Regions from separate parts of the Streptomyces sp. NPDC030021 genome, predicted to be linked through region 2. Evidence: riboswitches for the same ligand, from Rfam matches in the RefSeq annotation. Region 2 holds a riboswitch; the other holds the start of a gene.
The links. A riboswitch is a leader RNA that binds a small molecule or an ion and turns the genes downstream of it on or off. The one in region 2 is predicted to bind S-adenosylmethionine.
Positions count from the first base shown of each region.

Region 1: linked by a shared signal. The riboswitch ahead of ACZ4YL_RS28955 (aminotransferase class V-fold PLP-dependent enzyme) and the one ahead of thrC (threonine synthase) in region 2 are both predicted to bind S-adenosylmethionine.

Region 1 covers NZ_JBVIAH010000016.1:214,906-221,996, reverse strand. The annotation lists gene ACZ4YL_RS28955 (aminotransferase class V-fold PLP-dependent enzyme) at 358-1,746, opposite strand; SAM riboswitch class IV at 1,970-2,086, opposite strand; gene trpD (anthranilate phosphoribosyltransferase) at 2,178-3,242, opposite strand; gene qcrB (cytochrome bc1 complex cytochrome b subunit) at 3,422-5,047, opposite strand; gene qcrA (cytochrome bc1 complex Rieske iron-sulfur subunit) at 5,044-6,102, opposite strand; gene qcrC (cytochrome bc1 complex diheme cytochrome c subunit) at 6,099-6,908, opposite strand; gene ctaE (aa3-type cytochrome oxidase subunit III) at 6,985-7,091, opposite strand, start outside.
Region 2 covers NZ_JBVIAH010000043.1:15,810-22,900, reverse strand. The annotation lists gene ACZ4YL_RS40875 (MoaD/ThiS family protein) at 4-282, opposite strand; gene thrC (threonine synthase) at 369-1,643, opposite strand; SAM riboswitch class I at 1,661-1,818, opposite strand; gene ACZ4YL_RS40865 (glucosyl-3-phosphoglycerate synthase) at 2,004-2,954, shown strand; gene ACZ4YL_RS40860 (alpha,alpha-trehalose-phosphate synthase (UDP-forming)) at 3,001-4,431, shown strand; gene otsB (trehalose-phosphatase) at 4,540-5,388, opposite strand; gene ACZ4YL_RS40850 (DUF3263 domain-containing protein) at 5,428-5,664, opposite strand; gene ACZ4YL_RS40845 (extracellular solute-binding protein) at 5,712-7,010, opposite strand.

The sequences.
Region 1 (7,091 bases), on a different contig from region 2:
GCATGTCTCGGCTGTACCCGGTGGTCGCGCGCTCGTCCTGCGGGGACACCCCGCCCCGTCCCCCCACCCCTCATGCCGTCGCTGTCGGAGCCCTGCCGTGGGGCGGGGACACGCAGGAGGGTCCCCGCAGGACGAGCGCGCAACCCGGGCCGTCTGGCCGTGACGAGCCCGGACGCGCCGAGCCGAGGAGACCCTCGTGCGGGGCACCGCCCCACACCACCCAGCCCCGCCGGCGATTGAGGCGCGGGTCCGGGCGGAGCCCGGCATGGATCCGGACCCGCCGCACACCGCCAAGCCCCCCGCAAGGGACCGAGGCAAGGGCAGAGCCGTACCGCACACCGCCGAGCGGACCGCAGGTCACACGGCGGGTACGCAGCGGCCTTCCTCCGTGCGGTACTGCCACTTGGCTCCGGTGGTGACCAGTTCCCTCACGGCGCCGACGAAGCGGTCGACGTGCTCGTCGGGGGTCCCGGCGCCGAAGCTGACGCGGATCGCGTTCAGCGAGCGCTCCCCCGGCGCCGCCTCGGGGGCTCCGCATTCGCCCTGGGCCTGCGGCTCGCTGCCCAGCAGGGTGCGGACCAGCGGGTGGGCGCAGAACAGGCCGTCGCGGACGCCGATCCCGTACTCGGCGGACAGCGCGGCGGCGAAGTGGGAGCTGTTCCAGCCGTCCACCACGAAGGAGATGACGCCGACCCGCGGGGCGTCGTCCCCGAAGAGGGAGAGGATCCGGACCGCCGGGACCTCCGCCAGGCCGCTGCGGACCTTCGCGATGAGGTGCTGCTCGCGGGCGACGAGGTTCTCGAAGCCGGCCTCGGTCAGGGCCTTGCAGGCCGAGGCGATGGAGTAGACGCCGATGACGTTCGGGGAGCCGGCCTCGTGGCGGGCCGCGGTGGTGTGCCACTCGACGTCCACGCCGCCGTCCTCGCGCCGGGCCACCTTGCGGGAGGCCCCGCCTCCGGCCAGGTACGGCTGCGCTTCCTGCAGCCAGTCCGCGCGTCCGGCGAGCACGCCCGAGCCGAAGGGCGCGTAGAGCTTGTGCCCGGAGAAGGCGACCCAGTCGACGTCCAGCTCCTGCACGGAGACGGGGTGGTGCGGGGCCAGTTGGGCGGCGTCCAGCACGATGCGCGCGCCGTGGGCGTGCGCGGCGGCGGCGAGTTCCTTGACCGGCCACAGCTCGCCGGTGACGTTGGAGGCGCCGGTGACGCAGACCAGCGCGGGACCGTGAGGGTCGCGGTCGGCGAGCGCCCGCTCCAGGGTGGCGACGGCCTCGGCGGGGGTGCGCGGCGCGTTGAGGTAGGTGACCTGTGCGTCGACCCACGGCAGCAGGGAGGCGTGGTGCTCGGTCTCGAAGACGAACACCTGGCAGTCGGCGGGGAGTACGGCGGCGAGCAGGTTCAGCGAGTCGGTGGTGGACCGGGTGAAGACGACCTGGTCGGTGGGCCGGCAGTCGAGGAACTCGGCGACGGTGACCCGGCTCTGCTCGAAGAGGTCGGTGGAGAGCTGCGAGAGGTATCCGGCGCCGCGGTGCACGCTGCCGTAGTACGGGGCGTACGCGGCCACGTCGTCCCAGACCCGCTGCAGGGCGGGGGCGCTGGCCGCGTAGTCGAGGGCCGCGTAGGTGACCTCGCCGCCGGTGACGAGCGGGACGGTGACGTCCCGGCCGAGGACCGCGAGCGGCTCGGCACAGGCGGGGTCGACGGTGGCTGCGGCGGTGGTGGCGACGGCGGCGTTCAGGGTTGCGGACATGGCGGTGTCTCCCGGCAGGCAGGGCTGAATGGCTTCGGTGTGCCCGTACGCGGGTACGGCGCTGCGGCCGTCCGGGGTACGGGAGGGTCCTCGGTCCGCGCTGGGCGGGGGTACACGGAAGTGACCCTGATCCGAGGGGTGAAGTAGGGGCGGAGCCGCCCTATCGCATTCGCTTGCTCACGGAAAAAGCTCCTCGAGAAGACCAGGACCCCTGGCGTCGAGGGATCCGCGCTTGCCGTAGGCCTTGCTGCCTACGACCTGGTCATCACCCGGGGCACCCCGCCACGGAAGGAGGGTTGCCGGACAGCAAGCCGGGGCCTAAACGCTGTCACTCGTGACCTGGTCAGCATCCTGCCACAAGATCGCCCGAACGCAAGACCCCGGTCCGAATGGCGGACCGGGGTCGTTGCTTTCACGCCGTTCTCACACCGCTACGCGTTGCTGGCCGTCACCCAGCGTTCCAGGGCCGCCCGCGCCGCACCCGAGTCGATGGACTCCGCCGCACGGGCGATACCGGCCGTGATCTGCTCCTCCAGGCTGCCGGGGCCCGGGTCGAGGGCCACCAGGGCCGCCGCCGAGTTCAGCAGCACGGCGTCGCGGACCGGTCCGGTCTCGCCGGCCAGCAGGCGGCGGGCCACGTCCGCGTTGTACGAGGGGTCCCCGCCGGCCAGGGCGGAGACGTCGACCAGGGAGATGCCCACGTCACGGGGGTCGAAGGCCCGCTCGGAGACCTTGCCGTCGCCGACCCACCAGATGCGCGAGGTCGACGTCGTGGTCAGTTCGTCCAGGCCGTCGTCACCGCGGAAGACCAGCGCGGACGAGCCCCGCTCGGCGAGCACGCCCGCGATGATCGGGGCCATCCGGGGATCGGCCACGCCGGTCGCCTGGGCGCGCACCCGGGCCGGGTTGGTCAGCGGGCCCAGCGCGTTGAAGAAGGTCCGGATGCCCAGTTCCTTGCGGGCCGCGGCCACATGGCGCAGTGCCGGGTGGAACTTGACCGCGAAGCAGAAGGTGATGCCGGCCTCCTCGGCGACCTCCACGACCCGCTCGCGGCTCAGCTGGAGGTTGACCCCGAGCTTTTCCAGGACGTCCGAGGAGCCGCTCGCGGAGGACGCGGCCCGGTTGCCGTGCTTGACGACCTTGGCGCCGGTACCGGCCACCACGATCGCCGACATCGTGGAGATGTTCACCGTTTTGGCCCCGTCGCCGCCGGTGCCGACGATGTCCACCGTGCGGCCCGGCACCTCGATCAGGTTGGCGTGCGCGTACATCGCCCGTACGAGGCCGTTGATCTCCTCGACCGTCTCCCCCTTGGCCCGCAGCGCGACCGTGAAGCCGGCGATCTGGGCGTCGGTGGCCTCCCCCCGCATGATCCGGTCCATGGCCCAGGCGGTGTCCTCCGCACGCAGGTCCCGGCCGGTCAGCAGAGCGTCGAGAACGCCCGGCCAGCCACGGGCCGCCACGCTGTCGCCGCCTGCCGGGGTCGCAACGTTCATGGTCCGCTCCTGCTGTCGGTGGGCCGTCCCCATATTCTGGCGCCCACGTCTGATCGGTCAGGGTTCAGCCTATCCAGCCCCGGTTACGGCAAAGAGCCCCGTCCAGACACTGGACGGGGCTCTCGCCGTGGCGACACCAGGACTGACCGGAATCAGTCCCTCATGCGTTCATACGGGGATCAGTGGTGGCCGTGGCCGGCCTGGATCTCCTTGTATTCCTCCACCGTGGGCTTCGGAATCTGGTTGTTCTCGCCGTAGAAGCCCTTGCTGAGCTTCGCGCGCAGCTTCTCGGCGGCCTTCACCTTGCGCTCGACACCGTTCTCGTCGACCGTCGGGCCGATCTCGATCGGCTTGTACTGCTCGTGCGCGGTGAGCTTGTGCAGCTGGCCCGCCGGGAGCGGCTCGTGGACCTCGACGAACTCACCGTGCGGCAGACGCTTGATGATGCCGGTCTCGCGACCGTGCAGCACCTTGTCGTGGTCCCGGCGCTGGAGGCCGAGGCAGATCCGCTTGGTGACGATGAAGGCGAGGACCGGGACGACGAAGAAGCCGATCCGGACGAACCAGGTGATCGAGTTGATCGACAGGTGGAAGTACTGGGCGAACATGTCGTTGCCACCGCCGATGAGGAGCACGATGTACTCCGCGATCCAGGCGACACCGAAGCCCGTACGGGTCGGGACGTTGCGCGGGCGGTCCAGGATGTGGTGCTCGCGCTTGTCCCCGGTGACCCAGGACTCGATGAACGGCCAGGCGGCGATCGAGCCCAGCACAAGCGGGAAGAGCAGCAGCGGGATGAAAACGCCCAGGACGAGCGTGTGGCCCCACAGGTTGATCTCCCAGCCGGGCATGGCTCGGATCAGGCCTTCCGGCATACCCATGTACCAGTCGGGCTGCGCACCGGTGGACACGTGGTCCGGGCGGTACGGGCCGAGCGCCCAGATCGGGTTGATCGTGGCGATGGCCGCGACGGCCGCGATGACACCGAAGACCAGGAAGAAGAAGCCTCCGGCCTTGGCCATGTAGACCGGCAGCAGCGGCATGCCGACGACGTTGTTGTTCGTCTTGCCGGGACCCGCGAACTGGGTGTGCTTGTGGTAGAAGACCAGGATCAGGTGGGCCACGAGCAGGCCCATCATGATGCCGGGCAGCAGCAGGATGTGCACCGAGTAGAACCGCGCGACGAAGTCGCCGCCCGGGAACTCCCCGCCGAACAGGAACATCGACAGGTACGTGCCGACGACCGGGACGGACAGGATGGCGCCCTGCATGAAGCGGACACCGGTACCCGAGAGCAGGTCGTCCGGCAGCGAGTAACCGGTGAAGCCGGTGAACATGCCGAGGACCAGCAGCAGGAAGCCGAAGATCCAGTTGACCTCACGCGGCTTGCGGAACGCGCCGGTGAAGAAGACGCGCATCATGTGCACGATCATCGCCGCGACGAAGATCAGCGCCGCCCAGTGGTGGATCTGACGGATCAGCAGGCCACCGCGGACGTCGAAGCTGATGTCCAGCGTCGAGGCGAAGGCCTCGGACATCATGACGCCCTGCATCGGCACGTACGAGCCGTGGTACACGACCTCGTTCATGCTCGGGTGGAAGAACAGCGTCAGGTACACACCCGTGAGGATGATGATGATGAAGCTGTAGAGGCAGATCTCACCCAGCATGAAGGACCAGTGGTCCGGGAAGATCTTGCGCATGTTGGCCTTGGCCAGGCCGTAGATGCCCAGGCGGCCGTCCGCCCAGTCCGCTACGCGCTCGCCGGCCGGCGCTTTGCGCTCGTTGTTGTCGCTGGTGCTCATCCGCGCTCCCAGAATGCAGGACCGACGGGCACTTCGAAGTCGCCAAGCGCTTCGAGGAAGCCTTCGTCATTCACGCCGATCCGCAGCTGCGGAAGCGCGTGACCGGCCGGGCCGAAGATGACACGGGCGCCGTCGGAGAGGTCGAAGGTGGACTGGTGGCACGGGCAGAGCACGTGGTGCGTCTGCTGCTCGTACAGGCTGATCGGGCAGCCGACGTGGGTGCAGATCTTGGAGTAGGCCACGATCCCGTCGTGGGACCACTCCAGTTCCTTCTTGTCCTTGATGTCGTCCGGCTGAATGCGGACGATCATCAGGGCAGCCTTGGCGATCTGGACCTGGAAGTCGTGCTGCTCCTCCTCCAGGCCTTCCGGCCTGGCGAAGGTCAGCGACCCGACGAGCACGTCCTCGGGACGCAGCGGCTCGTTGGTGTTGTCGTTGATGAGCAGCTTGCCCTTGGCCCACAGGGTCTTGCGGAGCTTCTCCTCGGGCAGCGGGCCCAGGTCGCGCAGCAGCATCACGCCGGCGAGCGGCACCATGGCCATCGCACCGAGCAGCGTGTTGCGGATCAGGGGCCGGCGGCCGATGCCGGACTCGCTCGCGCCGTCGGCGAAGTCCTGCAGGACCTGCGCCTTGACCTCCGGCGGGGCGGCGATCTCGTGGCGCTCGGCGGCTACCTCGACGTCGGACATCAGGGTGCGGGCCCAGTGGACCGCGCCCGCGCCGATGCAGAAGAGGGCCACGCCCAGGGTCATGCCCAGGGAGAAGTTGAGCGCGCTGACCTTCCCGATGGGGAAGATGTACACGATCTTGTCGACCGGGAAGATCACGTAGGACGCGATGAAGCCGATCGTCGCCAGCATCGACAGGATGAAGAGCATCGCGACGGTGCGCTCGGAGCGCTTCGCCGCCCGCTCGTCGATGTCCTGGATGCGGGGCTTGTGGACCGGCAGGCCCGGGTCGGCGAACGGGTCGTCCGCGACCGCTACGCCACCGTGGTGGGCGTCGCCCTGCTCGCTCGGCAGGTGCTTCTCTTCGGGAATCTCTTGGCTACTCATGACTTCTTGGCCTTAGCGGTGTGGGCCGCGACCCAGACGGCGACAGCGATCAGCGCACCCAGGGCGAAGATCCAGCCGAACAGACCCTCGGAGACGGGGCCGAGGCCACCGAGCTTCAGGCCGCCGGGGCTGGTCGACTTCTCGCCGTTGACGTTCTGGAGGTACGCGATGATGTCCTTCTTCTGCTTCTCCGGCATGGTGCTGTCGGGGAAGGAGGGCATGTTCTGCGGGCCGGTCTGCATGGCCTCGTAGATGTGCTTCGGCGAGACACCCTCAAGGTTGGGGGCGTACTTGCCGTTCGTCAGCGCGCCGCCTTCGCCGGTGAAGTTGTGGCACTGCGCGCAGTTGTTGCGGAAGAGCTCACCACCGTTGGCGATGTCGGCGCCCGCCGGGTCGTACTGCTTCGCGGTCGGCGTGATCGGACCGGCGCCGAGGGACGCGATGTACGCGGCCAGCTGGTCGATCTGCGCCTGCTCGTAGATGACGGGCTTCTTCGGCACCTGGGCGCCGGGCTGCTGGGCGGGCATGCGGCCCGTGCTCACCTGGAAGTCGACGGCCGCGGAGCCGACGCCGACCAGGCTCGGGCCGTCAGAGGAACCCTGACCGCCGGTTCCGTGGCAGCTTGCGCAACCCACGGCGTAGAGCTTCTTGCCCTCCTCGATGGCGAGGGACTGGGCGGTTTCATCGGCCTGCGCCTTGCCCGCGGGGGCGAAGGCGGCGTACAGCCCCCCAGTGGCCGCCAGCGCGAGGAGTAGAACGACGACCGCCGCCAGCGGATGGCGTCGTCGTGCGGAGAGCTTTTTCACGGATTACCCCGGTGTCAGGATCTTCTGCGTCGGTGTGTCTGGATGGAGTGCCGGGTCTTGCCCGGTGACGTGTTCGCTACTTGATCAGGTAGATCGTCGCGAAGAGGCCGATCCAGACGACGTCGACGAAGTGCCAGTAGTAGGACACGACGATGGCCGACGTGGCCTGTTCGTGGGTGAACC
Region 2 (7,091 bases):
GAATCAGCAACCGCCGGCGACGGCCGGGATGATCGAGACGCCGGCGCCGTCGGGCGTCGCAGCCTGCAGCCCGCCCTCGAAGCGCACGTCGTCGTCGTTGACGTAGACGTTCACGAAACGGCGCAGCTTGCCCTGGTCGTCCAGGACGCGCGCGGCGATGCCCGGGTGGTTCTTCTCCAGGGACTCGATGACCTCGGCGAGGGTCGTACCCTCGGCCGGGACCTCGGCGACGCCGCCGGTGTAGGTGCGCAGGATGGTGGGGATGCGGACGTTGACGCTCATGGCGCTACTGCCTTTCCGGTAGGGCGGAGGAGAAGGGGAGGGGGTGTCCGGCGGGTCAGGCCCGACCATGACCCGCCGGACGCCCCCTAGGCCAGGCCGGCGGCGCGGAACGCGTCCAGGCTCGGGCGGATGGTGGCGGTCTGCCCGCTGTCCGCGGCCACCGCCTCCAGGGTCTTGAGGCCGTCACCGGTGTTGAGGACGACGGTGGTCAGCGTCGGGTCGAGCTGCCCGTTGTCGATGAGCTTCTTCGTCACGCCGACGGTCACACCGCCCGCGGTCTCGCCGAAGATGCCCTCGGTCTGCGCGAGGATCTTGATGGCCTCGACCACCTGCTCGTCGGTGACGTCCTCGACGAAACCGCCGGTGCGGCGGGCGATGTCCAGGACGTACGGGCCGTCCGCCGGGTTGCCGATGGCCAGCGACTTGGCGATGGTGTTCGGCTTCTGCGGGCGGACCACGTCGTGACCGGCCTTGAAGGCGGTGGACACCGGGGAGCAGCCCTCGGCCTGGGCGCCGAAGATCTTGTACGGCTTGTCCTCGACGAGGCCGAGCTTGATGAGCTCCTGCAGACCCTTGTCGATCTTCGTCAGCTGCGAGCCGGACGCGATCGGGATCACGATCTGGTCGGGCAGCTGCCAGCCGAGCTGCTCGCAGATCTCGTACGCGAGCGTCTTGGAGCCCTCGCCGTAGTACGGGCGCAGGTTGACGTTGACGAAGCCCCAGCCCTCGCCCAGCGGGTCGCCGATGAGCTCGGAGCAGAAGCGGTTCACGTCGTCGTAGTTGCCCTCGATGCCGACCAGGTCGCCGCCGTACACACCGGCCATGACGACCTTGCCCTGCTCCAGGTCGTGCGGGATGAACACGCAGGAGCGGAAGCCGGCCCGGGCGGCCGCGGCGCCGACGGCGCCGGCCAGGTTGCCGGTCGAGGAGCAGGACAGGGTGGTGAAGCCGAAGGCGCGGGCGGCCTCGACGGCGATGGCCACGACGCGGTCCTTGAAGGAGTGCGTCGGGTTGCCGGAGTCGTCCTTGACGTAGAGCTTGCCGGTGATGCCCAGCTCCTTGGCCAGGTTGGCCGCGTCCACGAGCTTGGTGAAGCCGGGGTTCAGGCTGGGCTTGGCGGCCACGTCCGCGGGGACGGGCAGCAGCGGCGCGTAGCGCCAGATGTTGTTCGGGCCGGCCTCGATCGCGGCGCGCAGGGCCTCGGGGTCACCGGTCGGGAGGTCGTAGGCGACTTCCAGCGGTCCGAAGCACTCGGCGCACGCGAAGATGGGGCCGAGTTCGAAGCGGGTACCGCACTCGCGACAGGAAAGGCCGGTGGCAGGTCCGAGATCAACAGAGGTGGCGACAGTCTGTGCAGCCATGATGGCGAGGCCCTTTCTCCTCATCTTCCCCATGGCGCACTTCGCCATGAGACGGAATTGGCACCTTCCCTAGCCGGGGACCTCGCTGACGAGCGCTGACGCGCGATCGCGAGAACCGACTGGAGGGTTGCCGGGGCTTCAACGGGCCGTGTCCCTCTGCCCCTCTGGATGAGCGGTATGGCACCGGCACACGCGCTCTATGGCGCGCCGGTGCGTTTGTAGGCGGGGACCCCCGGCATGCGGTGGTCCTTCGCGTTGTTCAAGACTGTAACCGAAGGCCCGGGCGGTTGAGACAGCCGTCCGAACCGCGAGATGGATCACATAAGGGCGAATATCGCCGACACGCAGGGAGTGCTGAGAGTGCTGGAAGAGGTGGAGCGATGGCTGGCCGACCGCTCCTGGTCCGCCGCCGACCGACCGCTCGCCCAGCTGCTCGACCGGAAACGGGCGGCCGGGACCACGGTCAGCGTCGTGCTGCCCGCGCTGGACGAGGAGGCGACGGTCGGCGCGATCGTCGAGACCGTCCGGCGTGAGCTGATCGAGGGACTGCCGGTCCCCCTGGTCGACGAGCTGGTCGTCATCGACTCGGGCTCCGCCGACCGGACCGCGGAGGTCGCGGCGAAGGCCGGGGCCCGGGTGGTGCACCGCGACGAGATCCTGCCCCGCCTCCCGGCGCTGCCCGGCAAGGGCGAGGTGCTGTGGCGCTCGCTGCTGGCCACCGGCGGGGACATCGTCTGCTTCGTCGACGCCGACCTGCGGGACTTCTCCGCCACCTTCGTCTCCGGCATCGTCGGACCGCTGCTGACCGATCCCGACGTGCAGTTCGTCAAGGCGATGTACGACCGCCCGCTCGGGGACGCCCCGGGGCAGGGCGGCCGGGTCACCGAGCTGGTCGCCCGCCCGCTCCTCAACCTCCACTGGCCGCAACTGGCCGGCTTCGTGCAGCCGCTGGGCGGCGAGTACGCCGTACGCCGCTCCCTGCTGGAACGGCTGCCGTTCCCCGTCGGGTACGGCGTCGAGCTGGGCCTGCTGGTCGACGCGCTGCACACGGTCGGGCTGGACGCGCTGGCCCAGGTGGACGTGGGCGTACGGGTCCACCGCCACCAGGACGGGCAGGCGCTGGGCCGGATGGCCGCTGCGATCTACCGCACCGCCCAGGTACGGCTCTCGCGCGGGCACCTCGTACGGCCGGAGCTCACGCAGTTCGAGCGCGGGCCGGAGGGCTTCGTACCGCGGACGCATCCCGTGGACACGGAGGAGCGGCCGCCGATGGCGGGCATCAAGGAGTACGCGCTGCGTCGCGTGGCGTGAGGGAACGTACGGTTTGAGCGGGCCCGGGCCGGGCTAGGTTGGCCGCATGGCTTCCCAGGTGCTCGTCGCAGCGAACCGCGGCCCCCTCTCCTACGCCCTCGCAGAGGACGGGACGCTCAGTGCCCGGCGCGGCGGAGGCGGTCTCGTCTCCGGACTCTCCACGGCCCTCGCCGAGCAGCCGGAGGCGCTGTGGATCTGCGCGGCGCTGTCGGACGCGGACCGGGAGGCGGTCCGCCGGGGCGTGGCCGAGCCGGGCGTCCGGATGCTGGACATCGATCCCACGATGTATGACGACGCGTACAACGGGATCGCCAATTCTGTGCTGTGGTTCACGCACCACCACCTGTACGACATTCCGCGCGAGCCGGTCTTCGACGCCGAGTTCCGGCGGCAGTGGGAGTCGTACGAGCGCTACAACCACGCCTTCGCCGAGGCCCTGGCCGAGGAGGCCGCCGAGGGCGCGCAGGTGCTGGTCCAGGACTACCACCTGGCCCTGGTGCCCGGACTGCTGCGGGTGCTCCGCCCCGACCTGCGGATCGCGCACTTCACGCACACCCCGTGGGCCGCGCCCGGCTATCTCGCCATCCTGCCGGACGTGGTCCGCGAGACCCTGCTGTGGGGCATGCTCGGCGCGGACGTGCTCGGCTTCCACACCGAGGCGTGGGCGGCCGAGTTCCTGGGCTCGGCGCGGCTCGACGACGCGTGGGGGCGGTCCGAGGTGCGCGACGGCTCGGTGGTGGAGCACCGCCGGTACACGGTGTGGTCCACCCGCACCACGCACGTGCGCGCGTACCCACTGGGCGTGGACGGGGACGAGCTGCGGGCGCTGGCGCACCGGCCGGAGGTGAACGCCAAGCTGGCGGAGCTGCGGGCGGAGGTCGACGGCCTGCGGACGATCGTCCGCGTGGACCGCACGGAGCTGTCGAAGAACATCCTGCGCGGCCTGCTGGCCTACCGGGAACTGCTGACCACGCGCCCGCAGTGGCGGGGCCGGGTGGTCCACCTCGCGTCGGCGTACCCGTCGCGGCAGGACCTGACGGTGTACCGGGAGTACACGGCGGCGGTGGCGGAGCTGGCGGCGGAGATCAACGCGGAGTTCGGTACGGAGGACTGGCAGCCGGTGCTGGTGTCGGTGAAGGACGACTTCGCACGCTCGCTGGCGGCGTACCGGCTGGCGGACGTGGCGCTGGTGAACCCGGTGCGGGACGGGATGAACCTGGTGGCGAAGGAGATCCCGGTGGTGTCGGAGGCGGGGTGCGTGCTGGTGCTGTCCACCGGGGCGGGGGCGTACGAGGAGCTCCGCCAGGACGCGCTGACGGTGAACCCGTTCGACGTGACGGCGACGGCGGACGCGCTCCACGCGGCGCTGGCCATGCCGGTGGGTGAGCGCGCGGAACGCACCAAACGCCTCGCGGCGGCGGCGACGTCCCTCCCCCCGACGGCCTGGTTCAAAGCCCAGCTGTCGGCCCTGGCCTGAGCCATCCCTGCAGCGCCGCTGCTGGGGCTCCGCCCCAGACCCCGCCATTCCAGCCTCGCCGGCGTTTGAGGCGCGGGGGTCCGGGGGCAGCGCCCCCGCAGCGGACGCTCAGGTACGGATGGCGGTGGCCAGGGCGGCCAGGAAGGCGGCGACCGTGCCCGGGCCCGGGAGGACCAGGTCGGCCCGCGCGGCGAGCTCGGGGACCTCGGCGGAGCCACTGCACACCAGCAGCCCCGGCAGGCCCTCGGCCCGGCGCTTCTCGACCGCCGAGTACGCCGCCAGGTCACCCAGGTCGTCGCCCGCGTACAGCACCGCCTCCGCGCCCCGCTCCGCCAGGAACTCGGTCAGGGCGACGCCCTTGTCCATGCCGGGCGGCCTCAGCTCCAGCACCGCCCGCCCCGGCTCGACCATCAGCCCGTGCCGCGCCGCGAGCTCCGCCAGCGGCTCCCGCAGCGCCGCGAAGGCCGCCGCCGGATCCTCCGCCCGCCGGGTGTGCACGGCCAGTGCCCGGCCCTTCTCCTCGATCCAGGTGCCGCGCCAGGCCCCGATGGAGTCCAGGAACCCCGGCAGCTCCGCCCGGACCGCCGCCACCCCGGGGTGCTCGGCGGGCGCGTGGACGATGCCGCTGACGGCGTCCCACCGTTCGGCTCCGTAGTGGCCGAGGACGACCAGGTGCTGCAGGCCGGGGACTCCGGCGAAGCCCCCGTAGCGGACGGCGACGCCCGCCGGCCGTCCGGTGATCACCGCCACCGAGTCGACCTCGGGGGCGAGTACGGACAGGGCCGGGACGGCTCCGGGGTGGGCTCGGGCCTGGTCCGGGTCCGGGACGATGTCGGCGAGGGTGCCGTCGAAGTCCAGTGCGACCACGGACCGGCGGGGTGCGCGGAGCAGGGCCGCGAGTCCCTCGCGTCCGGCTGCGGTGACGGGCATCGGCAGGTCGTGCGGATGACTCCCCATACGCACGACCCTAACGGCCGGGCGGTGCCACGGCTACGGCTATCGCCGGGCTCGCTGGGCCTCGCGGATCCTGCGCAGCCGGTTCACCGTGCCCGGGGCGTGGGCCAGTGCCCGCGGGTCGTCCATCAGTGCGTTGAGCAACTGGTAGTAGCGGACAGGGGCCATCCCCAGCCCCTCCCGGATGGCCCGTTCCTTGGCTCCGGGCCCGGCCCAGGTGCGTCCCTCGTACGCGAGCACCGCGGCCTCCGTGGCCGTCAACTGCCCCTCGTCCGTCATACGGCCAGATTAACGCCGCGCTCTGACACCCGGCCCGCCGCCACCGGTCAGCGCGGGTCCGCCGCCCGGGCGGCGGCGGCGACCTGCTCCAGCACCTTCGCGGGCTGTCCGCCCGGCTGGACGGTCTTGCCGATGTTCTGCTTGATGTCCTCGCTGACGCCCGCCCAGGACTTCTTGCCGACCGGGTACAGCCGGGAGCTGGGCAGTGCCGCCAGGAAGGGCTTCAGCTGCAGGGCCGAGCCGCCGGTGGCGGCCTGCTTGGCCTGGTAGCCGCTGGTGGTGGCGGGCAGCAGGTCGTACTTGTCGGTGAAGGCCGTCACGTTCTTCGGCTGGTACAGGAAGTCCAGGAACTTGCCGGACTCCTGGCGGTGGCCGTTCTTGAAGGCCATGACCCAGTCCGCGACGCCCATCGCGGGCTGATCGCTGCCGTCGGACGTGGGCAGCGGCACCATGCCGAACTTCACGCCCTTGGCCGCGGCCTGCTTGAGCAGCGTCGGGTGCCCGTTGAGCATGCCGACCTCGCCCTTGGTGAAGCCGTCGAAGGCGGCCTGGCGGTCCAGCTTGCCGGGCTCCACGGGGCCGGTCAGCCCCTGGCCGACCATCTTGTCCCGCAGGAACTCCAGCGCCTTGACGTTGGGGGCGGAGTCGATCGAGTACGACTCCTCGTTGTCGGTGTAGCCGCCACCGCCCGCGAGCATCCACATCATCGTCTCGGCCTGCGCCTCCTCGCGGCCCAGCGGCAGCGCGAAGGGCGTGGGCACGTTGGCGGCCTTGAGCTTCTTGGCGGCGGCTTCCAGGTCCGCCCAGCTCTTCGGCTGCCAGCCCTTGGCGTCCTTGCCGATCACGCCGGCGTCGGCGAGCAGCTTCTCGTTGTAGAAGAGCAGGCGGGTGCTGGACACGAAGGGCATGCCGTACTGGACCTGCTTGACCTTGCCGGCGTCCGCGAGCGGCCCGAGGAAGTCGGCCTCGGTCTTCACGGAGAGCAGCTCTTCCGCCGAGTACAGCTTGCCGGCGGCCGCGTAGTCGGAGTAGGCGCCGATCTGGGCTATGTCGGGGGCCTTGCCGGCCTTGACCATCTCGGCGACCTTGGCGTCGACCTCGGACCAGGAGTAGACGCTGACCTCGACCTTGGTGCCCGGGTTGGCCTTCTCGAAGCCCGCGGCGAGGTCCTTCCAGTAAGCCTCGGAGGAGTTCTGCGGATTGTCCCCGTAGTCGGCCGCCACGACCCGCAGGGTCACCTCGTTGTCTCCGGTGAGCCCGCCGATGGCTCCGCAGCCCGTCAGCGTCACGGCAGTCAGGCACAGCGCGGCGCCTGACGCGGCCAGGCTCAGGTAACGGCCCTTCACAGTTCTCCATCCACCCCTTCTTGTACGTACGATCCACGTAAGGTCTACACCACTTTGGCGGCTCGTCCACATCGGGCTCCC